Regions from separate parts of the Lysinibacillus sp. FJAT-14222 genome, predicted to be linked through region 1. Evidence: predicted binding sites of a transcription regulator. Region 1 holds the regulator's gene; each other region holds the start of a gene.
The links. Region 1 encodes LexA, which represses DNA repair genes until DNA is damaged. Its sites were predicted from a motif close to CGAACATATGTTCG; they were not measured.
Positions count from the first base shown of each region.

Region 2: a site for LexA is predicted at 5,216-5,229, ahead of AN161_RS20480 (carbohydrate kinase). Genes of this name have one in related genera too.
Region 3: a site for LexA is predicted at 5,414-5,427, ahead of pcrA (DNA helicase PcrA). Genes of this name have one in related genera too.

Region 1 is NZ_LIYL01000021.1:236,415-246,881, reverse strand. It holds gene AN161_RS10750 (recombinase family protein) at 1-506, opposite strand, end outside; gene AN161_RS10745 (LysM peptidoglycan-binding domain-containing protein) at 503-817, opposite strand; gene lexA (transcriptional repressor LexA) at 981-1,598, shown strand; gene AN161_RS10735 (hypothetical protein) at 1,748-2,479, opposite strand; gene AN161_RS10730 (gamma-glutamyl-gamma-aminobutyrate hydrolase family protein) at 2,518-3,240, opposite strand; gene AN161_RS10725 (A24 family peptidase) at 3,429-4,181, opposite strand; gene AN161_RS10720 (hypothetical protein) at 4,370-5,059, opposite strand; gene AN161_RS10715 (GerMN domain-containing protein) at 5,065-5,652, opposite strand; gene pilM (pilus assembly protein PilM) at 5,649-6,623, opposite strand; gene AN161_RS10705 (prepilin-type N-terminal cleavage/methylation domain-containing protein) at 6,747-7,214, opposite strand; gene AN161_RS10700 (type II secretion system F family protein) at 7,310-8,515, opposite strand; gene AN161_RS10695 (type IV pilus twitching motility protein PilT) at 8,512-9,558, opposite strand; gene AN161_RS10690 (GspE/PulE family protein) at 9,571-10,467, opposite strand, start outside.
Region 2 is NZ_LIYL01000048.1:89,023-99,489, forward strand. It holds gene AN161_RS20450 (adenine phosphoribosyltransferase) at 1-370, shown strand, start outside; gene AN161_RS20455 (hypothetical protein) at 385-1,215, shown strand; gene AN161_RS30710 (PhzF family phenazine biosynthesis isomerase) at 1,348-1,836, shown strand; gene AN161_RS20470 (MarR family winged helix-turn-helix transcriptional regulator) at 2,598-3,044, opposite strand; gene AN161_RS20475 (MFS transporter) at 3,279-4,535, shown strand; gene AN161_RS20480 (carbohydrate kinase) at 5,262-6,353, shown strand; gene AN161_RS20485 (pseudouridine-5'-phosphate glycosidase) at 6,358-7,272, shown strand; gene AN161_RS20490 (bifunctional (p)ppGpp synthetase/guanosine-3',5'-bis(diphosphate) 3'-pyrophosphohydrolase) at 7,515-9,710, shown strand; gene dtd (D-aminoacyl-tRNA deacylase) at 9,812-10,252, shown strand; gene AN161_RS20500 (DUF2642 domain-containing protein) at 10,325-10,467, shown strand, end outside.
Region 3 is NZ_LIYL01000064.1:50,804-61,270, reverse strand. It holds gene purD (phosphoribosylamine--glycine ligase) at 1-328, shown strand, start outside; gene AN161_RS25960 (YgaP-like transmembrane domain) at 661-1,098, opposite strand; gene AN161_RS25955 (adenine deaminase C-terminal domain-containing protein) at 1,297-3,018, shown strand; gene AN161_RS25950 (DUF3048 domain-containing protein) at 3,086-4,141, shown strand; gene AN161_RS25945 (YerC/YecD family TrpR-related protein) at 4,157-4,477, shown strand; gene AN161_RS25940 (heptaprenylglyceryl phosphate synthase) at 4,588-5,277, shown strand; gene pcrA (DNA helicase PcrA) at 5,442-7,694, shown strand; gene ligA (NAD-dependent DNA ligase LigA) at 7,709-9,715, shown strand; gene AN161_RS25925 (CamS family sex pheromone protein) at 10,118-10,467, shown strand, end outside.

The sequences.
Region 1 (10,467 bases):
TCTTGACCATTAGGATTTCCTCGATTAGATAAATTGTTTTCAGGACGATAGCCATTTTCAACGGCACGACGCATGCCACGACGTATTTTAGCATTATGGATTCTGCGCTGGTACTCCTCTACGATCGCTAAAATTTCTAGAAGCATCGTATCCATTTCATTTAATTGTACAGGCCCCGCGTCTCGCATAGAAAAAACATCAGTTTCAGTTTTTTGCAATAAATGCAATACTGCCATTCTAGCATTTCCACGTCCTAAGCGTGTTTCATCCTGTACAAATAATGCTTTAATTTCTTTTTCTTTAATGAAATCGAGCATTTCAAGTAAGCCTTCTCGTTCTACATCATAGCCACTATGCTTGTCTTTAAAAACGCTCTTCACTTCATAGCCCTGCTCTTTAGCATAGCGCATTAACTCCTCCTGCTGACGCTCAAGCGAGGAACTTTGTGTCTCTTTTTCTGTACTCACACGGCAATAGACAACAGCCGTTTGTTCTTTATTTATCATTGTTCATTTCTCGCAATTTCAATAGAATTTATGGGATTGGGATGGTCACCCACTACTGGAATCACTAGGGGTTTACCTGCAATAATGTTAACGTTCGATAATTCATTTTCGGCCTTCACAAGTTTAATCCAATCATCCTTTTTCATTTTACCACGGTATTGTTCAGCTAACGACCATAAGCTATCACCATGTTCGATTTCAATTTCTGTGTAACTAACATCGCCTGGATCTGTTATAAAAAGGTATGCTGCAAATAGTAGACAAGCCCCTAATAAAATTGTAATATGTGGATTTTTCTTTAACCAGTTCATAATCATAACCCCTTTTTAAGAATGTTTGTTCGGAATATATGTTCTTATAATAGTACGAACAAACGTTTTTGTCAAACACTTTTCGAACCTATGTTTGCGTAAGTGTTCGCATTCTGTTATACTACTAATAAGTAGAATGATTAGAAAAAAGAGGTGAGCAATCATGAAAAAAGTTTCGAAAAGACAAGAGGCCATATTAGAGTTCATCAAAGAAGAAGTGCGCACAAAGGGGTATCCACCATCTGTACGTGAGATTGGTGAAGCAGTTGGACTTGCTTCAAGCTCAACAGTTCATGGACATTTAGCTCGTTTAGAGCAAAAGGGCTTTATTCGTCGAGATCCAACTAAACCACGCGCTATTGAAATTCTAGAGCCAGAGGATTCTATTCAAAAGCAACATGTTATACATGTCCCACTTGTTGGGAAGGTTACAGCAGGTTCTCCAATAACTGCTGTTGAAAATATCGATGAATATTTCCCACTACCAGATACTTATGGTACAAGTGAAGATCAATTATTTATGCTAGAAATTATGGGTGAATCAATGATTGAAGCTGGCATCTTAGACGGAGATTTAGTCATTGTTAAACAAAAAGCAACGGCTGATAATGGTGATATTGTCGTAGCAATGACTGAAGAGGATGAAGCAACTGTAAAGCGTTTCTTCAAGGAAAAAAATCATTTTCGTTTACAGCCTGAAAACGCAACAATGGAGCCAATTATCGTAGACCAAGTTTCTATTTTGGGGCAAGTTGTTGGCCTCTATCGCCGTGTACACTAAAAGTATCTTAATAATAAAGTATAAAAAGAGGATATTATGTTCGCATATACCTCTTTTTCTTATGAGTTCCATTTTATATTCGAACAAAGTTAAAAAAAGAATCCATTTTAACATGGATTCCCTACACGCTAGCAATGTATTCAGTTAAATTAAAACATTGAATTAGCAATTTCAAGCAAATCATACACCGTGAAATCTTGTGGTATTTCACTTTCTATCCTAATTGAATACTTTAAACTGTCATGAAGAAAAATCAGTTCGTTCCGCAGATACAATGCTTTTATACCATTCTTTAAGGTGTAAATATTTTCACCCTTGGCTGCCTCTAAATCCTCTTCTCCCGGCTCGATTTTCACCTGTAACAATCCATGTAATTTTACATTTCGATACCTTATTAGAAGAGTATCTTTGTTTATATTTCCTTCTACATGCGTAATGTCAAACGGAAATTTGGATGCAGTCAGGATATTCGCTTTATGCTTGTTCGAATATTCCTTTATCATTTTCGATTCATTCATAAATGGGTTGGACCCGTCGTAAATAACACGAATATCTGTTATTTTTTCTTGATTAGATGTTATTTCCCATATAAAAGCTATTCTTTCAGGCATATCTTCTCCATCGTCAAAATAAGCCAATGATACTCTCACATTAGCTTTAAGTGAAGGCAAACCCGAAACCCTTCTAATTGGAGTCTCTTCCCTTATCTCAGGAAGTTTAACATTTGAAGATAAATAAGTCCTCGCCTGTTTTTCATCTTTTTTCATCAATGCCATCGTAAAATTGCTTACTACATCATTACCATATGGTCCTGCCTTTACATGTTGAATCGATAAAAATAACAGCATGAAGATCTGCAATACCAACACTATTTTTTTCATGTTCATCACCAGGGTTATCTTTCCCTCGATAATAAATTCTATGCTTCTACCTTGAACATCAAACTAGCCTTTACAAATGCAGTAAATAATTTCTTCGATACTTCATCACCTGCCATTGCTTGCTCTTCAGGATGCCACTGTACTGCTAGACAAAATGGTAAATCTTCATGTACCACCGCTTCAACGATACCATCACTTGATTTTGCTGCCACTTTCAACTTTTCTGCTACTACATTTACAGCCTGATGATGAAATGAATTCACAGCAATTTTCTCTTCCTCTATAATCGTCCTTAATAATGTATCAGGTGTTAGACTAACATAATGTGTAGCAACGCCTCGAGCTGCCTGTTGCAAGTGCTTAATTAGTTTACTACTATGATATTCACTCTCCATATCTTGATATAACGTGCCTCCCAGCGCCACATTTAGCATTTGAATCCCTCGGCATATACCAAAAATCGGCATTTTCCGAATATAGGCCGCTTCAATTAAGGCAAGCTCCACTGAATCCCGTTCTGGATGAACCTTCCCTAATTTTGGTGTAGGTTCGGCACCAAAAAGGAATGGATGTACATCATAGCCACCCGATAGTAATAATCCATCCGTCAACGATAAAATTTGTACTACATCCTCTTCCACTCCAAGTGGAATTATAAGTGGAATACCACCAGCTTCAATGACACTTTTGCTGTAGGCCTCATTTAATCTTGAGGACAAATCATCCTCCACAAAGGCCGTTATACCGATAACTGGTTTCACCTTATCCCCTCCATGATTCCACAAAATTTATCCCGCATTAACGGACAGTAATTTATCTGTACCGAAAGCGTAGCGTCAGGTACAAGATCCCCACCTCAAAATTTAGCGAAAGCAAAGTAGTTAGGTGAAAGGTTAACTGCCCGTAAAAGCCCGATTGGTGAGTGGAGATGAAGAAAATCCCCACTAACTTACCAAAATCCAAGATACCAATTAATCAACGCATCCCCATAGAAATAGACAATAATAGCTGCTAGAGCAATAGATGGTCCAAAAGGTACAGGCGTTTTTCTTCCCTGCCCACGTACCTTTAACACAACTATCCCAACAATCATGCCAATCACCGATGCTAAAAATAGCGTCAGAAGTGCATGTATTGCGCCAAGTACGAGACCAAGTAAAAAGAATAATTTAATATCGCCTCCACCCATCCCCCCTCTTGATAGGACAGCTATACAATATAATATGCCAAAGCCTACGATGGCACCCACTATACTGTCCCACCACGGAGACAAAGGCGATACTACACGCCCAATAACTAGCAATGGCAAAAAGAATAGAAGTACTTTATCAGGAATAAGCATATACGCAAAATCTGATACGACAACAATAACTAATAATGAAATCAATAATAGGGCGACGAAAAATTCTACGCTAAAGCCTAATTTCCAATAAGCAAAAGCAAATAATACACCTGTTATAAGTTCCATCAATGGATAAATCCAAGAAATCTTTTGTCCACAGCTACGGCATTTCCCACCTAAAAATAAATAAGACAAAACGGGCACCAGATCAAGCGCTGTTAACTGCCTCTGACAATTAGTACAATGCGAAGGTGGACGTACAATGGACTCCTTCAAAGGTACACGTAAGCCAACTACATTAAAAAAGGAGCCAAGAACGAGCCCAAATAATAAAACTGTAATTGTATAAGCAATTTCCATTTTTATGTCCTCCTATACTAATAGACGCCCATACATTTTAAGTATGCGCGCCAATCAATTATGCCTCGGCATAATTGCGTCTGGAATCGGCTTTGTGCTTAGGCTTGCAGATGTTTTTTTGCGCGAAAGCGTAGCGGCACCGATGCAGACAGGTACAGGTGTTTTGACACCCGCTGAAAGAAGTTAAATTATTGTTGTCCTTCATAATAGAACGTCGTTACTTGTACGGTAGCTTTTAAAGTTAAATCGGCGTCCTTCTCTAACTGATCCTGTTCACCTGGTATAGTAAAGTTAATGGCATCCGTTTTCATCACGCGCTCTAATTGTTCAATTTCCTTTAAAAAGCTTTCTAGTGACTTAAGGTCTAAAGCAGCGACCTCCAAATTAAAGGTGATTAATTTTAAATTAGCAGGAAGTGATTCCTTTGCAATAGAAGAAATGAGAGATTTCTCCTCCGTATTTTCTTGCTCACCATTGACTTCTGCATCCGCTTTTTCAAGCATGTTCGGATCAGGGACATCTGATTGTGCTACAGATGTATCATCATTATTAAAATTCATTGACTCAATACGTGTCCCTGATACTTCTTCAATCTCAGCTAAATCTAAAACAACCTTTTCAATCGCTCTTGTTTCCGGTAGTTTTTGTCTCATCGTTAAAAGGTTTGAGGTTGGTACTCCTTGCTTTTCATCTAATTTAGCTAGTTGCCCATTTAAACTAGTAATTTGTTGTTGAAGTTGCTTCACATTGCTTTCTTTCGATTCAACTTCATTCATTTTAGGTAAAAGTAAATAGTAATATAAAGCAAATAAAATAGCGGCTATTAAGGCTATTAATAGCATAATAGATGATTTTTTACTACTTGTTAGCTTATTCATGGGCGTTAACCTCCAGCTAAGAACATTTGATCAATGGTCGCTGTAATTAACACGGAGTAACGAGGAACTTCTTTAAATTTTTGTTCCGGTGTTAGCTCCTTTTGTCCACCCACTTGCACATAAAAGTTAGAAATGGAGTTGATTTGTGCATCTGTAAAGTAAAGACTAGCTAAAAGTCTCTCTACATATTTAGAAATGTCAGGCATTGATTCGAAGTCAACTGTAATGTTAATTAAATCTTGCCCAAATTCATAGCCACGTAATTTCGAATAGGCTGGTAATAATTTTTGTGTTTCTTCCATTAATGGAGTAACTGGATACGAAACACTCTGCACAAATTGCATGGACTCTTCCAATGATCCTTGATTGACATTTTGTTTTGTATCCAGCTCTTGCTGTAATTGTTCAACCTGTGTCGTTAGAGACTGTTCTTCCGCAAGTAGCATGGAGAGATCACTTTTCGCCGTAAAATATAAAAATATTAAATATGTAACGACAATACCGACTACTAGGATAAGCAAACTATAGAAGAGCTTTGGAGCGTCTGCCCTTTTTTCAAGCTGCGGTAAAAGGTTAATATCTGGTACCATCATTTAACCTCCTTTAAAGCTAAGCCAAGCAACGTTGAAAATTCCTTTTTAAAAGCCGGAAAAAACTTTGCTATTTTTGCACCATCAACAATTGTCAAAGGTGTCGCTAAATTAGAAGCTAATAAATTACTAATGGATGTTAGCTGTGGATTATCACCAAGAATAATGATTTCATCCACTGATTTTTCACCTTTATGTAAAGAAAATTTAAAGAAATTCATCATCCGATCAATTTCTAAAACTTGGTCCATTACGACCATATGATAATCATCGGTTTTGTCACTATATTCAAATTGATAGCTAAATTCATCTTCTTGTTTGCCCTGCCATTGCGATAAATTAGTTTCAATCGATTGATAACGTAAAAATTCAACTTGTCCCTGTGAAAATATACTGATAGAGAGTTCATTTATTGACCAGTCAGCAATTAAATAGGTTTTGTCCTGAGCTAACAATGACATATGCTCCAATAATCGAATATTACATAATGCCCGAATATCCACAGCTTCAGGATCTAACGAAACATCTAGCAACATGCCAACCATTTTAGTAATTTCCTCTGACGGTGCTGCAAATAGCATGGCCTTACCATCCTCAGGATCGGCATCATAAACATCTATAAGTGGTTCTTGGAAAGGTAAATGAATGGCGTGCCCTAACTCCATCTCTGCATAACCACGCAATTCAGCTGCTTCAATATCTTTCGGGTGCTCAAAACTTTTTAAAAGCACCGTCGTATCTGGTACAAACATACGTACAGGCTGTTTTTTCCCCGTCCATTTCACTACCTGTTCTTTTATAATTTCAAAAAGTGCTACCTCATCCATAATTGTCGCATTTTCAACGATGCTCTCAGCTAAAGGATATTCATATCCCTCCCACTGACTAGGCTCTGGTCCTTTCGCCACAATCGCACGAAGCACATAATCCTTTAATTCAATTGAAACATGCGATTTTTTCTTTCTTCTAAACATGTGAAAAGACCTCCTTATCCTATTCAATGAATTTCCTTAATTAGTCATCCATTTCCCAGCCAGAAACGTTAGAGTTAACGTTTCTGAATGGGTTGGGAGGACTGATTGTTGTACTGATTTTCTTTAACTTCCACTTCCTCCTGTACTTGCTTCTGTTTTAACTCCTGCTTTTGTTAATTTTTTATTTAGTTCATTTTCAGTTGTTGTCTTATCTGTCATTTCGTAATCTGGCAATTTAATATCTTCAAATCTTGGATATTTGATTGACCATTCTTTTTTTGTTTTGTCATAAGTCACTTTAGTACCTGTTGGCAAATCAACACCTTCTACAAAATCTTTTAATGATGATTCATCACATGCTTTTGTATCACCATCACAAACTCCGTCAGCATAAGCAATTTTTGCTCCTGCAAGGATATTCGAAGCTTCCGCTAAAATTGCACGGTCTTTCGATTTATTAATGATATTACCAATCGCTGGGATAGCAATCGCCGCAATAATTGCAAGAATTACAATTACCGCTAATAGCTCGATTAATGTTAAACCTTTCTCATTGTTAAGTCGTTTTTTGTTTACTAATTTTTTAAACATAGTAGGTTTCCCCCTTATATTTTTTATTTGAAGTGTAATAACACGAACTTCCTTATAAATTTTCTAAATCTATCATTATTTAAATTATTACAAAATTACATATTTTCATATAATTGGAACATAGGTAGGAAAATAGCCGCCACGATAATACCGACAACAAAAGCGAGCACGAGTATCATAAGGGGCTCGACTAAAGATTTCAGTGTATCGACAGCACGATCTACTTCTTCCTCATAAAAATCAGCAATTTTCTCTAGCATATAATCTAGTGAACCTGTTTTCTCACCAATGGAAGTCATTTGAGTAACAAGTGGTGGAAAGAGCCAGCTTTTTTCGAGTGGCTCCGATAATGTCCCACCCTTTTCCAAATTATCACGAGCCTCTAAAACAATTTTCCCAATTACAGGATTACCAGCAACTTTTTCAGCGATGGTCAGCGCCTGTAGAATTGGCACCGAGCTACTAAAAAGAGTCGATAATGTTCGAGTCATTCGGGCTATCACATCTTTTTGCAACAGCTGTCCAAATATAGGCATTCGTAATAGAAATACATTGACTGTAAAATGAAACTCTTTATTATTTTTATAGAAAAAGTGAAATCCAACTACTATCACAATAAGTGCTAAAATAACAAAGTACCAGAATTCGATAAGCCAATCACTAATCCCTACGACGATAACTGTAATGAATGGCATTTCCAAATCCATATCCTTAAAAGCTTCCATAATTGTTGGTACAATAAAAACCATTAAAAACATGCCAACAACTACCGTTAAAAATGATAATATTGCTGGATAAATCATAGTAGATTGTATTTTCTTCTTAATTTTGTACTGTTTTTCAAGTGTGCCAGCTAAGCGATCTAATGTATCATCAATACTTCCTGTCACCTCACCTGCACGCATCATGTTCACAAATAGTACAGGAAACACTTTTGGATGTTTACTTGCTGCATCTGAAAATGATGTACCGTTACGTATATCTTCTTCCACCTGCTTCAATGCCCGTTTTAATGGCTTACTTTTTGTTTGTTCACCCAAAATATGTGTAGCCTCTACAACTGATACGCCTGCACGAATTAAAGTTGCATATTGTCGACAGTAAATAACAAAATCTTGGTGCTTAACCTTTGTTCCAAGAGATATATCTTTATGTAAAATACTATTTGATTCTTGAAGTTCTCGTGCATTAATGCCCTGTGCACGGAGTTTTTCCATGGCTACCTTTTTATTTGGCGCATCAATTATGCCCTTTTTAGGAGTACCTGTTTTTGTACGTCCACTATAACGAAATACCGTCAACTATAATCACCAGCGTTCATATAGGGTCTTGCATCCTCTAGAGAAATTTTCCCTGTTGCGATTAAATGCTGCATTGATGATTCTAGTGTGTGCATGCCCAATGCCTTGCTTGTCTGCATAACGCTTGGGATTTGATGAATTTTTTCGTTACGGATCAAGTTTGAAATGGAAGGTGCTTGTACTAAAATTTCTGTTGCAGCGATACGCCCTTTTACATCTTTACGTACAAATAATCGCTGTGAAATAATACCTTGTAGCACATTCGCAAGTTGCACACGAATTTGACTTTGCTGATGTGGTGGAAACACATCAATAATGCGGTCAATTGTTGTTGGTGCACTGCTTGTATGTAGTGTTGCCATCACTAAATGTCCCGTTTCAGCAGCTGTTATGGCTGTTGAAATCGTTTCATAATCTCGCATCTCACCGACCAAAATTATATCGGGATCTTGACGCAATGAAGCACGCAGACCATTCGCAAAACTCATTGTATCTACACCAACTTCGCGTTGATTAATCATTGATTTTTTATGCGCATGTAAATATTCAATTGGATCCTCCAACGTAATAATATGCTTCGAACGTGTCTCATTTATATGATCAATCATTGCTGCTAATGTTGTCGATTTACCGGAACCGGTAGGACCTGTTACTAAAATCAATCCTTGTGGTTTTTCTGCAAGCTTATACAGAACCTCTGGCATATTGAGTGATTCTATCGAAGGAATTATTGCTTCAATTAAGCGAGCCGCAACCGTTACTTCATTGCGTTGATGATATGCATTCACACGAAATCGACATTTCCCAGGCAATGAAAAGTTAAAATCAGTCTCACCTTTTTCTTCAAATTCTTGCTTTTTATGATCTGGAAGAATATCTTTTACCATGTCTTTCAGGTCTTCTGTCTCTAATGGTATCGATCCATATTGTTCAAGCTTTCCATGAATACGATAAACAGGTGGAATGCCTTTTGTTAAATGCAAATCTGATGCTTTTTCTTCAAATGCTCGTGTTAACAATTCTACAATTGAGTATGCTGTCATCCCTATCACATCCTAGTCTGCGCTTGCCACGCGTAAAATTTCTGATGTGGTCGTTTGGCCTGCTACGACCTTTAAAAGTCCATCTACTAATAATGTGTGATAACCCTTTTGCTTCATATAATCTTGTAAAACCATATCCCCCATGCGACTTAAAATCATGTCCTTTACTTGTCGATCGACTGGTAAAATTTCATGAATAGCCATACGTCCACGGTAGCCAGTATGATTACAAGCGGGACATCCACGCCCCTTCCTACCATGAGTCACACCCTCTATGCCATTCTCCTCTAGTATTTCAAGTTCACGTGTAGTAAATACATAAGGCTCTGCACAATCTCGACAGACTCCACGTACTAATCTTTGCGCCATAATTCCTATAAGTGAAGAGGATAAAAGAAATGGTTCAATCCCCATATCATGTAAGCGTGAAATGGATTCTACTGCATTGTTTGTATGTAAGGTACTTAACACTAAATGTCCTGTGAGTGAAGCACGAATTGCAATTTGTGCAGTTTCAAGATCACGAATTTCCCCAATCATCACAATGTCAGGGTCCTGTCGTAAAATCGAACGTAAGCCGACCGCAAATGTTAAACCAACCTCTTCCTTTACTTGGATTTGATTGATGCCATCTAATTGATACTCCACTGGGTCCTCTACCGTAATAATATTTACTCCCTCCTCATTTAAATGAGTAAGAGCAGCGTATAAAGTTGAGGATTTCCCTGAGCCCGTTGGTCCAGTTATCAGCATAATGCCATTTGGATGTGCTATCATTTTGCGGAAAAGAGCTTCATTGCATTCACTAAAGCCTAATTTATCAATATCATTTGCCGCAGTTGTTAAATCTAAAATCCGCATAACGACCTTCTCCCCATAAACGGTTGGCAATGTGGATAATCGAATATC
Region 2 (10,467 bases), on a different contig from region 1:
TGCTGAAATTGTGGTAGGTCCTGAGGCTCGTGGCTTCATTATCGGATGCCCGGTTGCTTATGCGCTTGAAATTGGTTTTGCGCCTGTTCGTAAGCCAGGGAAATTACCACGTGAAGTGATAAGTGCTGACTACGGTCTTGAGTATGGTAAAGATACGCTAACAATGCACAAGGATGCGATTAAACCAGGTCAAAAAGTATTAATCTGTGATGACTTACTTGCGACTGGTGGTACAATTGAAGCGACAGTACGTTTAGTTGAACAATTAGGTGGTCAGGTTGTTGGCTGTGCCTTCCTTATCGAGTTAACAGAACTAAACGGTCGTGCAAAAATTGGTGATTTAAACATAAAAACACTTATTCAATATTAATGGATTCTTGCTAAATGGATTGGTTGATTGGAGTGGAGACTGGGCGACTCCTTGGGGCTCATCGGACGCCCCAAGGAAGCTTTGCTCTGTGCGAAAGCGAAGCGACAGCAACAAATGTTTTATCTGTGCGAAAGCGAAGCGACAGCAACAAATGTTTTATCTGTGCGAAAGCGAAGCGACAGCAACAAATGTTTTATCTGTGCGAAAGCGAAGCGACAGCAACAAATGTTTTATCTGTGCGAAAGCGAAGCGACAGCAACAAATGTTTTATCTGTGCGAAAGCGAAGCGACAGCAACAAATGTTTTATCTGTGCGAAAGCGAAGCGACAGCAACAAATGTTTTATCTGTGCGAAAGCGAAGCGACAGCAACAAATGTTTTATCTGTGCGAAAGCGAAGCGACAGCAACAAATGTTTTATCTGTGCGAAAGCGAAGCGACAGCAACAAATGTTTTATCTGTGCGAAAGCGAAGCGACAGCAACAAATGTTTTATCTGTGCGAAAGCGAAGCGACAGCAACAAATGTTTTATCTGTGCGAAAGCGAAGCGACAGCAACAAATGTTTTATCTGTGCGAAAGCGAAGCGACAGCAACAAATGTTTTATCTGTGCGAAAGCGAAGCGACAGCAACAAATGTTTTATCTGTGCGAAAGCGAAGCGACAGCAACAAATGTTTTATCTGTGCGAAAGCGAAGCGACAGCAACAAATGTTTTATCTGTGCGAAAGCGAAGCGACAGCAACAAATGTTTTATCTGCGCGAAAGCGAAGCGTCAGCGGCAAAGCGCCCAGTCGTAACGGAAATCAATCTCTCGTTTTGCCGAAGAGCCATACTTTATTTAATATGACACATTGATTTCATGGGCATAAAGTTCTCAAGAAAAGCGTCACATTTTTGTGGCGCTTTTTTTATGATTTATAAATGAGATGAGAAATTAAAAATAAGCAATAAAGACACTTTAAATGAGGGCGAGTTAGCTTTGTCATATTATGTAATCGATGCTTTTACAGAAACAAAATTTGGCGGTAATCCAGCAGGCGTAGTAATCCATGAGAATTTAGACGAAGAGTTTATGCAGAAATTTGCTGCAGAAGTTCGTTTTTCAGAAACAGCATTTATTAAAAAAATAGACAATAAAAATTTTGAAATAAAGTTTTTTACACCAACTGCACAGGTTGAACTTTGTGGACATGCTACTATTGCATCCTTCACGGCATTATTAGACAGTTGTACTATTGAAGATAATAATACATATTTTATAAAAACATTTGCCGGCACACTTGCTGTTGAAGTGAATCAATCATTTATCATGATGGAGCAAGCTGAACCTCAGTTAGGAAGAGTATTTGATGATTATAATAAGTTGGCTGCCCTTTTTAAAATTGATAAAAACCAAATAGGAGATATAAATTTCAATATAGTGCCGCAAGCTGCAAGTACAGGTCTTTGGGATATACTCTTCCAATAAAAACAAAGGATGCTTTGTATGCTTTAAATCCTGATCTTAAAGCACTTGCTGAATATACAAAAATCAATAAAGTGGGAGGCGTTCGTGCATTTACGCTCGACACAAAAGAAGGAATAGCAGAGAGTAGAAACTTTTGCCACTCTACGGTATTGATGAGTAAGCTGCAACAGGTACTTCAAATGGGGCGTTAACCTATTATCTTTTTCATAACCACATACTAAATGAATTTGATCAAGAGTACTTATTCCTTCAAGGGCATTGTATGGGTAGACCTTCAAACATCATTACAAAATTAATAAATAAAGATAATCCAAGAGTGATGGTAGGAGGGCAAGCAAATATTTTGTCAAAAGGGGAACTATGCTAGGAATGACTTCTCATCATATAATCGAACAGAATAGATTTATAACATCGCTGCGATGGTATATTTGCAATTACTGCCGCGGTTTTTTACATATTTTCACTATAAATTCAAATAACATGGCAGAAGATGTATGCTATGTGGATAAGTTGATTGGAGTGGAGGCTGGGCGACTCCTTGGGGATTAGCGTCACAGATGAGACCCTGGAGCGAGCAACGCGAGTGAAGCGGCTCATCGGACGCCCCCAGGAAAGCGCCCAGCCGGAACGGAAATCAACCCCACATTTTGCCGAAGAGCTATACTTAAATGACACCTTAATATAATTGACATAATCAACAATGCAGAATCCATTTTGATCAATCATTTTCAAAATGGATTCTTTTGTTTAGGTCCGTTTATTTATTCTTCATCATAAGATTTAATTATTTTTTGAATAGTTTTCAATGTTTCATAAAACTCCTCGTATTTCTCTATGCCAATATCATTGATAATTCTTTCTTGGATATCTTGCCAAATTGGAGCAGCCTCGTTTAATTTTTCAACCCCTTTATCAGTTAGTGTAATGATCTTTGTTCGAGCATCTTGCGGATCTCTCATTAAATCTACATAGCCATTTTGCTTTAACAAGTTAATATTGCGTGTAATAGTTGTTTGATCGAGCAGCAATATTGCACCTAGTCGACTTATGGAAACTGATTGTTGATGGGCAATATTTGCTAGCATGGAGTATTGTGTAATTTTTAAGCCAGTGGGCTGAAGTAATTTATCATACAATTGTGTCACGACTCTTGTTTTTTTTCGAAGGTTTGCACATACACATATTTGTGTGTAATCTATATTCTTCATTGCTCCGTACTCCTTTTCGAATTGGTTCAATATTATAGTAGCCTTATTGATTTATTTTGTTAAGCTGGAAAATGTTCCTTGACAGTAATAAAAGCGATTACTAAGATTATATATGTATATACATGTTTTTTAAAGGAATTTACCCCAGTAATATATGCATATACATATATTAAACAGTAATCTTTTTCATTAAAGAGTATTTCAAAAAATCTTTCAAGAAATGAAGGTGTCAAGATGAAGCGTATTCATTATAGCTGGTTTATTTTAGTCGTAACCTTTTTCTCAATTATTGTTGCAGGTATTACAATGTCATCATCAGGGGTTTTTATAGACTCTTTTGAAAAAGAATTTAATTGGGATCGCTCTTTAATTGCATTAGCTTTTGCAGTTAGTTTATTTTTATATGGTTTTTCAGGTCCATTTATGGCGGCATTACTAGAAATAGTCGGTTTAAAGAAAATGATGTTAGGTGCGATGGCTACATTATTAATAGGTATGACGCTAACGCTTTTCATGACTCAATCATGGCAGTTAATCATTATTTGGGGCGGTATTATTGGTTTAGGAGCGAGTCTCTTTTTAACTGTGTTAAGTCCCTATGTAGCCAATCATTGGTTTGTGAAAAGCAGAGGACTGGCAGTAGGGATTTTAACGGCGAGTACAGCGACAGGGCAGTTAATTCTCCTCCCTGTATTGGCAATTATTATTGAACATTCTTCTTGGCGATGGGCGATTGGATTGATTCTCATCTTAAGCATTGTTATGTTCATTGCTATTTTTTTGTTTATCAAAAATAAGCCACAGGATATTGGAATTCTTCCGTATGGAATGGAAGAAGAGCTAGAATTGCATCAAGAGAATCAGAAGAAAAATCCGATTAGAATTGCTTTTAGCGGTTTATTTGAGGCTATAAAGGTGAAAGAATTTTGGTTATTAGCGGGAAGTTTTTTTATTTGTGGACTTTCAACTAGTGGGTTAGTTGGTACTCATTTTGTTTCTTACTGTATTAGCTTTGGAGTTCCTTTAGTAACCGCTGCATCCTTTCTTTCTTTTATGGGAGTGTTTAATCTCGTTGGTACCACTTTATCAGGTTGGTTGTCTGATCGTTTTGATAATCGATGGTTATTGTTTTGGTATTATCTTTTAAGAGGAACGTCTCTTCTTATACTCCCATATGCATTAATGCAAGGATCATTCACTTTATTGACAATCTTTACAATATTTTATGGATTAGATTGGATTGCCACAGTACCCCCAACGATTAGTATTTCTAGACAAATTTTTGGTACAAATAAAAGTAGTATTATTTATGGATGGATTTTCGCATCTCATCAAGCAGGAGCTGCAGTTGCTGCTTATGGTGGAGGCCTTATCTATAAGTTTTTCAATTCATATACTTGGGCCTTTTTCCTTGCAGGGATGTTCTGTGCATTGGCAAGTTTATTTGTCATCATCGTGAAAAAACAAACACCTCATCAAGCCAATATTTGATAATCAAAAATCAATTTAAAAAGTTGAACCGATAATATATATTGAGCTCAACTTCACAGTGTTGTAAACAAAATGGTCAAGGGAATCTGTAAAAATGTTGTGGCGCTTTAAATAGATTGATTTCCGTTCTGGGCTACTTGCTTTCCTGCGGGCGCGATTCTTGACGCTCCCATGAACCTCTGCTCTGTGCGAAAGTGAAGCAACAGCAACAATGTTTTATCTGCGCGAAAGCGAAGCGTCAGCGGCAAAGCGCTCAGTCGGAACGGAAATCAACCCCCTCTTTATGCCGAAAAACCATACTTCATTGAAGCAATGGTTTACCACAAACATGAAGTTGAAGCCAATAACATATCGGCTTCAACTTTTTTGTTCAAAAATATCAAGCGTGTTGATTAGGGAAATATAGGTTTATTATTGAGTGATAAAAGGATTTTTTTATTGATACTTTGCTAATGTATGCCCATTTTAACTGATTGTAGCGAAGGGCTACTCGACTCCCGCGGGAAAGCGAGACAGACGAGACCCTGCACGGAGCGTAGCGGAGGAAGCGGCTCGACGCTCGCCCGCAGGAAAGCGAGTAGCCCGTAGCGGAAATCAGAGCCCTCTAATTAATTAGGATGGATAAAAAATGGTTAATCAACACACCTGCAAAAATATAATAAAAAATTTTTGACTTACACCAAACAAAAGTTTATAATGTAAACAAATATAATAAAAGGTGATGCTATGAATGAAAGAGAACAGGCGATCCTTGCATTAATTCGCCAGAATCCGTTTATGTCTCAGCAAGAGATGGCAGATAAGATGAATCTGTCACGTCCAGTCCTTGCTAATTTAGTGTCGAGCTTAACGAAGCAGGGGAAAATTGTCGGTCGTGCGTATATTTTGCCCGAGGAAAATGAAATTGTTTGTATCGGTGGAGCAAATCTTGACCGAAAACTTCATGTAAAGGGAAACGTCCAGTTCGGTACATCCAATCCTGCTAGTTCTTCATTTAGTGTAGGTGGTGTTGGCCGCAACATTGCTGAAAACTTAGGTAGATTAAATCATCAGGTTACATTACTGACGACTGCCGGCAAAGATGCCGATTGGCAAGTTATCCAAGAAGCTTCAGAGCCATTTATGAATTTACGTTATGTGGAGCAGCTTCCTGATGCTTCGACAGGTTCCTATACTGCGATTATGGATGAGCAGGGAGAACTAGCACTAGCAGTAGCAAATATGGAAGTATATGACCTTTTGTTGCCAAGTTTGCTAAAAAAACATGAGGCAATGCTAATGAATGCAGGCTGCTTTATTATGGACTTAAACTGTCCAAAGGAAACAGTAGCTTACATTCAGCAGGTGGCGATTGCTCGAGAAACTCCATTTGTCATCGTGCCGGTATCTTCACCAAAAATGAATCGACTGCCAGATACGTTGCAAGGTGTAACGTGGTTTATTTGTAACACAGATGAAGCAGAGACAATTGTCGGTCATACAATCGAAGGCTCTGCACATTATGAAAAAGCTTTACAGCAACTTCTTAAATTAGGTGCTGAGCATGTAATTATTACAGCTGGTAGCAAGGGTGTGTATGCAGCTTCAACTACAACGAAGCCAAGTCATTTCTCTGCTAAGACTATAGAAAAAATTGAAGATGTGACAGGTGCAGGAGACGCCTTTGTCAGTGCTGTAATCCATAGCTGGCTTACTGGGCAATCCATTGCAACATGTATTGATGCAGGCTTAACGAATGCCAAAAATACGCTAGCATCTCCATATACAGTAAGACCTGAACTATCAGTTGATTTGTTAAAAAGTGAAATGGAGGAATAACAACATGAAAGAATTCATCGTATTATCAGAAGAAGTAAAAGCAGGACAAGCAAAAGGTTTACCAATCGTAGCATTAGAATCAACAATTATTTCTCACGGAATGCCATATCCACAAAATGTAAAAACAGCACGCGAAGTGGAACAAATTATTCGTGACAATGGTGCAGTACCAGCAACTATTGCATTAATCGATGGTAAAATTAAAATTGGTTTATCAGATGAAGAACTTGAAATGTTCGGTAATGCACAAGGTGTAGCTAAAACATCTCGCCGTGATCTAGGCTATCTTTTAGCAACAAAAAAATTAGGTGCGACAACAGTAGCTGCAACAATGATTTGTGCAGAATTAGCTGGCATTGAAATTTTCGTAACAGGCGGTATCGGTGGTGTACACCGTGGTGCTGAAACAACAATGGACATTTCAGCAGACTTAGAAGAATTGGCACAAACAAATGTAGCTGTCATTTGTGCGGGTGCTAAGTCTATTTTAGATATTGGTTTAACTTTAGAATTTCTTGAAACAAAGGGTGTACCAGTTGTTGGATTTGGTACAGATGAAGTTCCAGCATTCTATACACGTCAAAGCGGTTTTGATGTAAACTTCAAGCTCGATACTCCAGCGGAAGTGGCAGAAATGCTAAGTGCAAAATGGCAATTAGGCTTAAAAGGTGGAGCTGTAATTGCTAATCCAATTCCAGAGTCTGAAGCACTTGAGCACTCATTCATTACAGAAATCATTGAAAAAGCTCTAGTAGAAGCAGGAGAAAACGGTATTCACGGTAAAAACGTGACGCCATTCTTACTTGGCAAAGTTAAAGAATTAACAGAAGGTAAAAGCCTTGATGCCAATATTGCATTAGTAAAAAATAATGCAGTAGTTGGTGCTAAAATTGCTGTAGCTTATAATAAATTAGGCTAAACAATTATATAAAAGCACATATTTTGAGGAATCCACAATTTACAAGAAGAGAGACTCTTTGCGAAATATTACATTCGCAAAGAGTCTTTTTATTCATTTCAGAGAGTATTTTTTCCATTTTTCACATTGTTCACGAGAATAACTAAACAAAATGACACAGTTACTTTACAATAGCCCATAATATTTTATACAATTAAATTTATATCTAATTTGAAAAATTTGACGAGCAAGGTGGACATGTTATGGCGAAAGAGCAAATTTTGACTCCCGAGGACGTTTTTGAGTTAGTCAAATCCTACATGAATGATGAAAATGTCGCATTCGTGAAAAAAGCATATGAATTAGCAAGGGATGCCCATATTGAGCAATTCCGAAGCTCAGGTGAACCGTATATTATTCACCCGGTGCAAGTAGCTGGTATTTTAGCTGAATTACAAATGGATCCTGAAACAGTTGCGGCTGGTTTTTTACATGACGTTGTAGAGGATACAGATTTTACGCGTGACGATTTGGTTCGTGAATTCGGTGAAGAGGTTGCAATGCTTGTAGACGGTGTAACAAAGCTTGGGAAAATTAAATATTTATCTAAAGAAGCGCAACAAGCAGAAAATCATCGAAAAATGTTTGTAGCAATGGCGCAGGATATTCGTGTCATTTTGATTAAACTGGCTGACCGTCTACATAATATGCGCACGTTAAAGCATTTGCCTGCAGAAAAACAACGCCGTATTTCTAAAGAGACGCTTGAAATTTTTGCACCACTTGCGCATCGTCTAGGGATTTCGACTGTAAAATGGGAGCTTGAGGATACAGCACTTCGTTATTTAAATCCACAGCAATATTATCGCATTGTCAGTCTTATGAAGAAAAAACGTGACGAGCGTGAAGCATATTTAGACAATGTTATGGCTGAGATGAAGTCACAGCTTACAGAGGTTGAAATTGAAGCAGATATTTATGGTCGTCCTAAACATATTTACAGTATTTATCGTAAAATGGTATTACAAAAAAAACAATTCAACGAAATTTATGATTTATTAGCCATTCGTGTACTTGTCGATAGTATTAAAGATTGCTATGCCGTGCTTGGAATCGTTCATACTTTATGGAAGCCAATGCCTGGACGTTTTAAAGATTATATTGCGATGCCAAAACAGAACCTATATCAATCACTGCATACAACAGTAATTGGCCCTTATGGTGACCCATTAGAAGTTCAAATTCGTACGAAGGAAATGCATAAAATTGCCGAGTACGGGATTGCAGCGCATTGGGCGTATAAGGAAGGTAAAAAAGTTGATAATGAAAAACAAAATGTCGACCAAAAATTAACGTGGTTCCGAGAAATTTTAGAATTCCAAAATGAGTCTTCAAATGCTGAGGAATTTATGGAATCGTTAAAATTTGATTTATTCTCTGATATGGTCTATGTATTCACGCCTGAAGGAGATGTCATTGAATTGCCAGCAGGCTCTGTACCTATCGACTTTGCATACCGTGTGCATTCAGAAGTTGGAAATCGTACAATTGGCGCGAAAATCAATGGTAAAATGGTACCGCTTGATACACCGTTAAAAACGGGAGATATTATTGAAATTTTAACTTCTAAGCAATCTTTTGGTCCGAGCCGCGATTGGCTAAAAATAGCCCAATCCTCTCAGGCGAAAAATAAAATAAAGCAGTTCTTCAAACGTCATCTTCGTGAGGAAAATATCATCAAAGGTAAAGAGATGATAGAAAAGGAAATCCGTGCACAAGATTTTGACATGAAAGAAACGATGTCAGCGGAAAATTTGAAACGTATTTTCGACAAATTTAACTATACAAACGAAGAAGATTTATATGCCGCTGTCGGTGTGAATGGTATAACAGCACAGCAAGTTGTTAATCGTCTAGCAGAAAAACGTCGCAAAGAGCGTGAACAGGAAGAAGCGCTCGAAAAAATTGAGCAAAAAATGAAAAATCCTATTCCGCAAAAACGTACGGAATCGGGTGTTATCGTAAAAGATATCGACAATATGCTTATTCGACTTTCACGTTGCTGTACACCAGTGCCAGGAGATGAAATTGTAGGCTTCATTACGAAAGGTAGAGGTGTTTCAGTGCACCGTGCAGATTGTCCAAATATTCAAGTTGAGGATGAGCAAGAGCGCTTAATAGAAGTTGAATGGGAACACGGACTTACTCCTGAGAAAAAAGAATACCCTGTCGATATTGAAGTTTCAGCCTTCGACAGACCAGGCATTTTAAATGAAATCATGCAAATTGTTAGCGAAACGAAAACGAATATTTTAGCAGTGAGTGGTCGTGCAGATCGCGAAAAAATGGCAACGATTCATTTAACGATTTCGATTTCAAATATTTCGCATTTGCATAAAGTGGTAGAACGTATTAAACAAACACCTGATATATATTCAGTACAACGTGTTATTAATTAATTGATATTTTTTACTGAATTGATAGTTGGGTAAAGTAACTTTACTGTGTACCAAAATTGAATCTTCTGGTGCATACAATGGCAGAATTGAGGTTTTAAAGAATGAAAGTAGTTTTACAACGTAGTAAAGCAGCCTCTGTTATTGTTGACGGAAAAGTAACGGGAGCTATTGATAGCGGTTATGTTCTTCTGGTAGGCATTACACATGAGGACACACAAGAGGATGTTGAATATTTAGCAAAAAAAGTAGCTAATCTCCGCCTTTGGGAAGATGCTGATGGAAAAATGAATCATTCCATTTTAGAGCGTGGAGGAGCTATTCTATCCGTCTCACAATTTACATTGTATGGGGATGCAAAAAAAGGAAATCGCCCAAGTTTTACAAGTGCGGCAAGACCAGAAGTTGCGAAACCGTTATGGGAGGCTTTTAATAATGCCTTACGTGAACACGGTTTACATGTGGAGACAGGGATATTTGGTGCAATGATGGATGTTGCACTTACAAATGATGGTCCGATTACAATACTTCTTGAGTCAAAATAGTGGTACATTTCCTATAATTCCTTCATACATTAAAAAGTATGGTTAGTTTTGTAGGAAGGAAGTGTATTGAAGATGACGCAGATGGGAAGCATATCAAATCCATATTTATACGAAACTCTTAACATGATGGTTGGTCAGCCAATCGTAGTGCAAACCGAGAAAAATATCCAACAAGGAAAATTAATCTCTGTATTACCTGACGATATCGTTGTAGA
Region 3 (10,467 bases), on a different contig from region 1:
ATTAATGGAAGAAACGCCATTTGATTTGCAATGGTCTGATGAAGCAATGCTAGGCGTAGTAATTGCCGCTGAAGGCTATCCAGGGGACGTTGAAAAAGGACATGCATTACCTAACTTAGAGGCACTATCAGCTTCACACGCGGTATTCCATGCGGGTACAAAGTTTGTAGATGAGAACTTTGTTGGTAATGGTGGCCGAATATTATTGGTTGGCGCAAAGGCAGCTACTTTAAAAGAAGCACAAGAAAAAGTATACGCAGGTATTGCAACTGAAGAATGGAACAATTTCTTCTACCGCAAAGATATCGGCTGGCGTACGTTTAAGTAGTGACTGATTAAATGAGCCGAACGTAAATCAACCCTCGTTGTAGTAATCTGCCATACAAGTGTTTCTAATAAATTTTGGTCCATCATCGTAATTTAGAGATGACATTTTGTTAAAATGTATGCTTTGCAAATAGTTGATTGGAGTGGAGGCTGGGCGACTCCTCGGGGAATAGCGTTTCAGATGAGACCCTGCAGCGAAGCGAAGCGGCTCATCGAACGCCCCCAGGAAAGCGCCCAGCCGGAACGGAAATCAACCCCTCGCTATGGTGATGGTCACTATGATTAAAAAGGGTGAGAGCCGTCTCAATAATACAATTGAGACGGCTCCTTTGACTAAGAAGGATTTTGTGCTTGATTTGCAGAATTTTTACTGTCTGAGGAATTTTGATTTGAAGTGCTGGAGTCAGATTGCTTTGAAGCAGTTGCATTTGATCCTGACATAGTTCCAGAAATAGCAGAGGAGAAATCCTTCATGAGTTTATCGATTTGTTCAGATGACATAGAATTTTGGCCACTGAGCATACTTTGCATAGAAGTGTTATTGTTGTTGCTGTTCATAGCACTCTGCATATTAGAGCTCAGTAAAGCTTTAGTTGGGCAATACTTAAAGATACCCTCAGCCATTTTCATGGCACCAAATGCAATCATCAATCGACCTCTCATACAATTAGGATTTCTTGAGACCCTAGCGATACCAAATGCCGTTAAACTTGTACCCATGGCAAAGCGACAGAAGGCATTTTGTTCGCTTAAATTAGTTTCTTGCATCATAATTTCCTCCTTTAGTCATTGTGGAAAAAATAAAGCGGGGTGCACTTTGCTTTATGAAAGTGCTGTGTTACGATTGAAACAAGATGATTGCATAAAGCACTATTTTTATGAAAATAAGCGTTTATGCAGTACTAGTATGTGATTATAAGTTAGATTTACACAATGAAATTTTACGCAATTTAGGAAGGGGCGAATAGAATGGATCCAGTATGGAGAATTACAGAATTACGCCAACAATTGGCTGTAGTTGATGGCAAAAATGCACCGGATATTGTATTAAAAAATGCACGTTATTTACATAGCATGCTCAAACAGTGGGTAGTAGGAAACATTTGGATTTTAGGAGAACGTATTGTCTATGCTGGTGATAGAATGCCTCCGTTATTAGAAGGGACAGAAGTGGTAGATTGTACGAATAAAACAATTGTCCCAGGATATATTGAGCCACATGTTCATCCGTTCCAATTATACCATCCACAATCTTTTGCTGATTTTTGTGGACAGCTAGGAACTACAACTTTTATTTCTGATAATTTAAGCTTCGTTTTATCTTTAGAAAATAAGAAAGCGTTTTCAATATTAGATAATTTGAAAAAGCTACCGTTTTCCTTTTACTGGTGGACACGTTTTGATTCGCAAACTGAAATGGAACAGGAGGAAGAAATTTTTTCTAATACGTCCATTTTAGAATGGTTAGAACGAGATGATGTTTTACTTGGAGGAGAATTAACGGGCTGGCCAAGGTTGTTACATGGAGATGACCAAATGCTCTATCGTATGCAAATGGCTAAGGGCTACGGGAAAAAAATAGAGGGGCACTTCCCTGGCGCATCAGAACGAACTTTAGCGCGTATGAAGCTACTTGGTGCAGATGGTGATCATGAAGCTATGACAGTGGAAGAAGTGGAACGACGCATTATGCAAGGATACGCGGTAACGCTGCGTCATTCTTCAATACGTCCAGATTTACCAAATCTATTAAAGGGAATAGTCGAAAAAGAGCTACCTATTTTTGACCATTTAATGATGACAACAGATGGCTCGCCACCATCTTTTCATGAGGATGGTGTGATGGATAAATGTATTCAAGTAGCCTTAGATGCAGGTGTAGCACCAATAGATGCTTATCAAATGGCTTCCTACAATGTGGCACGTTATTATAATATGTCCAGCTTACATGGTTTTATCGCAACTGGCCGATTTGCCTCACTTAATATTTTACAAGATGAATGGCACCCAGTTCCTGAGAGTGTATTATCAAAAGGAGTTTGGTTAAAACGCGATGGAGAGCGAGTACAAAGGCTTGCTGAAATTGACTATTCAGCGTTACCGGCATTTGATTTAGATTTTTCATTAACTTCTCATGACTTTCAGTTCTCGATGCCGTTTGGAATTGAGCTAGTAAATGATGTTATTACGAAACCATATAACTCATTAATTACTAGAGAAGGGCAACTTGCAGATCATGATGAATGCTATTTAATGCTCATCAATAGAGATGGCAAATGGCATGTTAACACGATGATTAAAGGTTTTGCTACTAGTGTTCAAGGTTTTGCCTCCTCTTATTCGAATACAGGCGATATCTTGCTGATCGGAAAAAATAAAGATGATATGATTACAGCTTTTGAAGAAATGAAGGCAATGCGTGGTGGGATTGTACTTGTTGAAAAGGGTGAAGTAATTGCAACTGTACCATTAACTATTGGTGGTCTTTTATATGATGGGGATGTTAAGGAGCTATCAGAAAAAGAGAAGTTCTTAAAACAAGCATTAGCGGAACGTGGTTACCACTTAGGAGATGCAATTTATTCTTTATTATTCTTACAATCTACACATTTACCATATATCCGTATCACACCAAAAGGGATTTTTGATGTTATGAAGAATAAGTTATTATTACCAGCAGTGATGCGCTAGTTGAAGTTTCCCTATGGTATAGCCAGAATTACAGTTAAATGTAGTTGATTAAAGGAGAGTAATGCTTGTGTTCAAATCAAAGAAACTATTTATTGCCATGGCTTTTAGTACCTTATTGATAGGAGGATGTTCAAAAGATTCATCGGAAGTGAAGGAAGACGATACGAAAAAAGTTGACGAAGAATCTGCTATTGGAGAGTCTGTTCAAGAAGGGTCGGAAGTTGCTCCGTTAACAGGCGAGGCTGTTAAGGAAGAAATCACACAACGCCCGATTATGGTCACAATTAATAATCATCCTGAAGCACGTCCACAATCAGGATTGGCTGCGGCAGATATCATTTATGAAATGTTGGCAGAAGGCAATGTAACTCGTTTTTTAGCAGTCTATCAAAGTGAACTGCCAGAAAATATAGGGCCTGTTCGTAGTGCTCGATCTTATTTTGTTGATCTTGCGAAAGGCTTCGATGCATTTTACGTAGCACATGGCTATAGCCCAGAAGCAAAATCAATGCTTAGTAATAATGTAGTCGACAATATAAATGGTATGGATTATGATGGTACACTTTTTAAACGTTCAAAAGATCGTGTTGCTCCACACAACTCGTATATTACGCCTGAAAATATCTTAAATGGAGCTGAAAAAGTGGACGCTTCAATGATTTACCGTGAAAAAGTAAGTCAGGCTTTTTATGAACCCGATGAACGTGGTAAAATAGGCATTGAAACAAGTCAAGTTGACATTTACTACGGAAATAGTGAGTATTTCCATAATTCGTATGTGTATGATCATCAAAGTAATCGTTATGGACGACAATCGGCTGGCGTTGACACAAAGGATATGTTAACAGGCGACACATTATCATTGGCAAATGTTCTATTTTTTGAAATGAAACATCAAACTGTTGATAAAGAGGGACGCCAAGAAATTGATTTAACTTCTGGTGGAAATGCGTATGTATTTCAAAATGGCTATATGAGAGAAGTCAAATGGGCTAATATTGATGGAATACCAATGGCTGTAGAAGAGTCTGGGGAACTTGTAAAGCTAGTACCAGGGAAGTCTTGGGTTCATTTCATACCAACTTCACCAGGGTTACAAGCAATGGTGAAAACGCAGCCTTAAAGGGAGGAAAATTGCATGCAAATCGAAAAAATTCGAGGGCATCAAACAGATCAATTATTTAAAGCAGTGTTAGAGCTGAAAGACATCGAAGAATGCTATAAGTTTTTTGATGATTTATGTACGATTAGTGAAATTCAATCGCTGGCACAACGCTTTGAGGTTGCGCATTTACTACGTTTAAAGAAAACCTACGAATCCATTAAAAAGGAAACAGGTGCAAGTACTGCAACTATTTCACGTGTACGTCGTTGCTTTGATTACGGGAATGATACATATGATGAAATGCTAGGTCGTTTGTATCCAGATGAAAAGCCGTTTCAAGCACCAAAAGAATAGTAGGTAAAGAGGCTGGGTAGAGGTTCTGCTCAGTCTTTTTCATTTTTTTGTCGACAGTCATAAGCTATACTTGTAAACGAATAGATAGAAAATGATAGGTGGTAAAATAGATGGATTATTTAGAATGGAGACATGTGTTCAAACTAGACCCAGCTAAAGACATCTCAGATGAGGCACTAGAAAGAATTTGTGAGTCAGGTACAGATGTTATTATAGTTGGTGGAACAGACGGTGTAACATTAGATGGTGTATTAGATCTGCTTGTTCGTGTACGACGCTTTGAAGTACCAATTGCGCTTGAAATTTCTTCAATTGATTCGGTAACACCAGGCTATGACTATTATTTCATTCCAACTGTGTTGAATAGTGATGATCCAAAGTGGATTAAAAATCTACACCATGAGGCCATTAAGGAGTATGGAGATATTATGGTGTGGGATGAATTAGTAGCTGAAGGTTATTGTATTTTAAACCCGGACTGTAAAGTAGCAGAAGTAACGAATGCGAAAACAGATTTATCCATTGATGATGTTGTAGCTTACGCACGTATGGCTGAAAATTTCTTTAGACTACCTGTATTTTATGTAGAGTATAGCGGAACTTATGGTGATATAGACGTTGTAAGTGCTGTGAAAAAAGAGCTGAAAAATACGCGACTGTTTTACGGTGGCGGCATTACATCTGCTAAGCAAGCAGCAGAAATGGCAAAATATGCAGATACAGTAGTAGTTGGTAATATTATTTACGAAGATTTAAAAGCTGCACTTGCGACTGTTAAGGCTGTTAAAAATACGATATAATTTAACTTTTTCAGCAGGTGTCCAAACACCTGCTGAAAGAAGTTAAAGCCTCCGGCGGATGTCACGGAATCGGAAAGGAGTTCTTTGTGCAAGCACAAAGCCGATTCCGGACGCAATTATGCCGAGGCATAATTGATAAATAAATGTTTGTAAGGCGGTGCGAAATGGAGCAGTTAACGAAAAACTTATTAGCAGGTATGAACCCTGAGCAGGAAAATGCGGTTAAAACAACTGAGGGACCGCTTCTAATTATGGCGGGGGCTGGATCAGGGAAGACACGTGTATTGACACATCGTATAGCATACTTAGTAATCGAAAAAGAAGTATACCCATCAAAGATTTTAGCAATCACATTTACCAATAAAGCTGCACGTGAAATGCGTGAGCGTATTGATGGCATTCTTGGTAACGGAACTGGTGATAGTATGTGGGTATCGACCTTCCACTCAATGTGTGTGAGAATTTTACGACGCAATATTGATCAGCTAGGGATATCACGTAATTTTTCAATTTTAGATTCGACTGATCAGCTATCCGTTATTAAAAATGTTATGAAGGATGAAAATATTGACACGAAGCGTTTTGAACCACGTGCAATTTTAAATGCAATAAGTTCAGCAAAAAACGAATGTATAACTGCGGATGATTATGCAGGCCAAATCAATGAAAATAATCCTTACGAAAAAACGGTTGCCCAGGTTTATAAAGGTTATGAAAAAAGACTACGCCGCAATCAATCCCTCGATTTTGATGATTTGATTATGACAACTATTACATTATTCAAGCGTGTACCTGAAGTGCTTGAATACTATCAAAATAAATTTCAATATATTCATGTGGATGAGTATCAAGATACGAATAAATCTCAATATTTACTTGTTCAGATGCTGGCCAAGAAATTTAAAAATATTTGTGTTGTAGGTGATTCAGACCAATCGATTTATCGTTGGCGTGGTGCGGACATTGGCAATATTCTTTCATTCGAAAAGGATTATCCGAATGCTAAGGCCATTATGCTTGAGCAAAATTATCGTTCAACAAAACGCATCCTACAAGCAGCAAATGACGTCATTCAAAATAATACAACACGTTATCCAAAAGAACTGCGTACAGAAAATGCAGAGGGTGAAAAAATCGTATTGTACAAAGCGTATAACGAGCAAGAGGAAGCACAATTCGTTGTACAAACAATCCAACAGCATATTCAAAAAGAAAATCGTTCATTTGATGACTTTGCGATACTCTATCGTACAAATGCTCAGTCTCGTGTGATGGAGGAAGTGCTTGTTAAGTCCAATATGGCTTATCAAATAGTTGGTGGTACTAAGTTCTATGATCGTAAAGAGATTAAGGACTTACTTGCCTACTTGCGCCTTATTGCCAATAATGATGATGATTTATCACTTGCACGTATTATCAATGAGCCAAAGCGTAGTATAGGTGCAACCTCCTTTGAAAAAATGGCGCGCTATGCGATTGAACAAGATCGCTCTATTTTTGATGCAATGAATGATCTTGTATTCATGGGTCTAACAGGGAAGGCTGCTAATTCGGCTGAGCAGTTTTATGCGATGATTAAAGGCTTTACAGAGATGCAAGAATATTTATCTGTGACTGAAATTGTAGAGCAAGTCATTGACAAATCAGGTTATCGTGCAATGCTACAAAACGAAAAGACTATTGAAGCGGAAAGTCGCTTAGAAAATATTGAAGAGTTTTTATCAGTAACAAAGGCTTTTGAGGAGCGTAGTGATGAAAAGAGCTTAATTGCCTTTTTAACAGATTTAGCTCTAATTGCAGATATTGATGCACTTGATAAAGAGGATACATCGAAGGGCAACATTATTTTAATGACGATGCATGCCGCAAAGGGCTTAGAATTCCCTGTGGTCTTTATCATTGGAATGGAGGAAAATATCTTCCCACATTCTCGTTCACTTGATGATATGGATGAAATGGAAGAAGAACGTCGTCTCGCTTACGTAGGTATCACACGTGCGGAGGAACGTTTGTATTTAACTAGTGCACAAAGTCGTACAATTTTTGGTCGTTCTAGCTATAACAATGTCTCTCGTTTCTTAGGTGAAATTTCTGAGGATATTACAGAATCAATGTCCAAAGGTGGTACGAAGCCTGAGGTTCCGTTTGCCTCTAGTAATCGTTCAGCAGGTGGGTACCAAAAACGTACACTTGGAGCAATTCAGAAAACACAACCAGCAACAGCTCGTTTACAAACAACCGGTGGAGACCAATTTGGCTGGAAGGCCGGGGACAAGGCGATCCATAAAAAATGGGGAACAGGTATGGTTGTCAGTGTAAAAGGTGAGGGTGATGGTACGGAGCTAGATATCGCCTTTCCACAACCAGTTGGCATTAAGCGATTATTGGCACAGTTTGCACCTATTGAAAAAGCGTAAGCGGAGGAACTTAAATGAACGAAATAGAACAGCGTATTGCGGAGTTAAATAAATTATTGCATGAATACGGTCACGCCTATTACGTGTTGGATAAACCGGTCGTAGCAGATAGTGTTTATGACCAATTATTACATGAACTTATTGCTTTAGAGGAAGCAAATCCTTCACTAATTTACCCAGATTCACCGACACAGCGTGTTGGCGGAGCAGTGGTAGAGGGCTTTAAAAAAGTGACTCACGATTACCCTATGCTAAGTCTATCAAACGCTTTTAATGAAGAAGATTTACGTGAATTTGATCGTAAAGTGCGTCAAGCAATCGGTGATAACTTTTCTTATGTTTGCGAGTTAAAAATAGATGGTCTTGCGATTTCTTTAAAATACGAAAATGGAGTTTTTGTACAAGGGGCAACGCGAGGAGACGGTGTTGTAGGGGAAGATATTACAGCAAATTTAAAAACGATTCGAGCAATACCTCTTCGATTAAAGGAACCGATCGCAATAGAAGTACGTGGTGAGGCGTATATGCCTAAAAAATCATTTGAAAAATTGAATGCCCAACGTACTGAAAACGGAGAAGAATTATTTGCTAATCCGCGAAATGCGGCTGCTGGCTCTTTACGCCAGTTAGACCCTAAAATTGCAGCGAGTCGTCAGCTATCAACCTTTATTTATGCAATTGGGGGAGATGGTGAGGCATATGGTATTGACGGCCACGCAGAGATGCTCGATTATTTAGAGGGACTAGGCTTCCCATCAAATAAAGAGCGTCAACGCTGCTCAACGATTGAGGAGGTACTAGCATTCATCGAAAAATGGACTGAAGATCGTCCGAATTTAGCCTATGAAATTGACGGTATTGTTATTAAGGTGGATCGCTATGCACAGCAGGATGAACTTGGTTATACGGCAAAGAGTCCACGTTGGGCAATTGCTTATAAATTCCCTGCTGAGGAAGTAGTCACAACATTACTTGATATTGATTTAACGGTTGGGCGTACAGGGGTTGTTACACCAACTGCTATTTTATCGCCTGTTCAAGTGGCAGGTACGACGGTTCAACGTGCATCTTTACACAATGAGGATTTAATTCGAGATAAAGATATTCGACTAGGAGATACAGTCATTATCCGAAAAGCCGGAGACATTATTCCACAAGTTGTAGGTGTACTACTGGAGCAGCGCCCTGAGGACTCAGTTCCCTACGTAATGCCCGAAAATTGTCCTGTTTGTGAGAGCGAACTTATTCGTATTGAAGGAGAAGTAGCATTACGTTGTGTAAATCCTGCATGTTTTGCACAAATTGCGGAGAGCATTAAATATTTTGTATCGCGTAATGCTATGAATATTGATGGTCTTGGTGATAAGGTCGTTGAGCAGTTTTTACGTGCAGATTTAATTCATGATGTCTCTGATTTGTATCACTTAACTGTAGAACAACTAGTCGAACTTGAGCGTATGGGTGAAAAATCAGCGACGAATTTAGTAAATGCTATTCAGGCTTCCAAGGAAAATTCGATGGAACGTTTACTAATTGGACTAGGTATACGACACGTTGGTGAAAAGGCAGCGAAAATTGTTTCAGAGGAGTTTGGAACGATGGAAGCTGTGATGGCAGCAACAGAGGAGCAGCTAGTGGAAATTTATGAGATTGGTGATAAGATGGCTTCATCGCTTGTCGAGTATTTTTCAAACGAGGATGCATGTGCAGTCATTGGCCGCCTTGCCGAAGTAGGCGTCAATATGACATATAAAGGTAAAAAGATAGAGGTAGCTGTAGGAGATAATCCTTTTGCAGGTAAAACAATTGTATTAACTGGTAAACTTGAGCAATTGACACGTAACGAAGCAAAAGCGAAAATAGAAGAGTTAGGTGGTATTGTTACAGGCAGTGTCAGCAAAAAAACTGATCTTGTCATTGCAGGAGCAGATGCGGGTTCTAAACTAACAAAAGCCGAGCAGTTAGGGATTGAAGTTTGGAATGAAGATCGCCTGATCGAACAATTTAACCTTGTCCAATAATGGATACTTTCAGGTTCATCACCAAAAGTTGTGGATGACATTTGTTAAAATGCATACCTTATATAAATTGATTGGAGTGGAGACTGGGCGACTCCTTGGGGATCAGCGATAGAGGAACGAAGGCTAAAACCATCACATCCTGTGATAACGCCTTCGTGACCAACATCATGTTGGCCCGAGACCCCCAGGAAGCTTTGCTCTGTGCGACAGCGGCAAATGTTTTATCTGTGCGAAAGCGTAGCGACAGCAACAAAGCGCCCAGTCGGAACGGAAATCAATCACACGTTATGGTGATCATCTAAATATTATAGTAAAGTAAGATGAATTGTCCGTCCTTTCCATAGAAAGGTATGAACAATTCGTCAAGCAAAATCTGAATATCAGTAAAGGAGTATTAAAATAATGAAGTCATTTCGACTCATTCCTGCAATTGTCGCTGCTGCAATGCTAGTCGGCTGTGTGCCTTCTAAAGAGAAGGAGACAGAGCTTACACAGGAGACGCAACAGGAAAAAGCGGAAACAACGATTATTCCAAGCATACAGATTGATGAATCATATTATAGAGCGCTAACTCCTTATAAAAAAAGTGCTAGCAGAGGATTAGTAGTTTCAAATATTTATACGAAATATGATATGAAGGAAGTTGAAACAGGTTTAATGCGTCTTTCTCAAAATGAGTTTGATACAAAAAACTACTTCTTCCAAGAAGGGCAATATTTAGCCGAAAGTACAGTAACCAATTACCTGAAGCG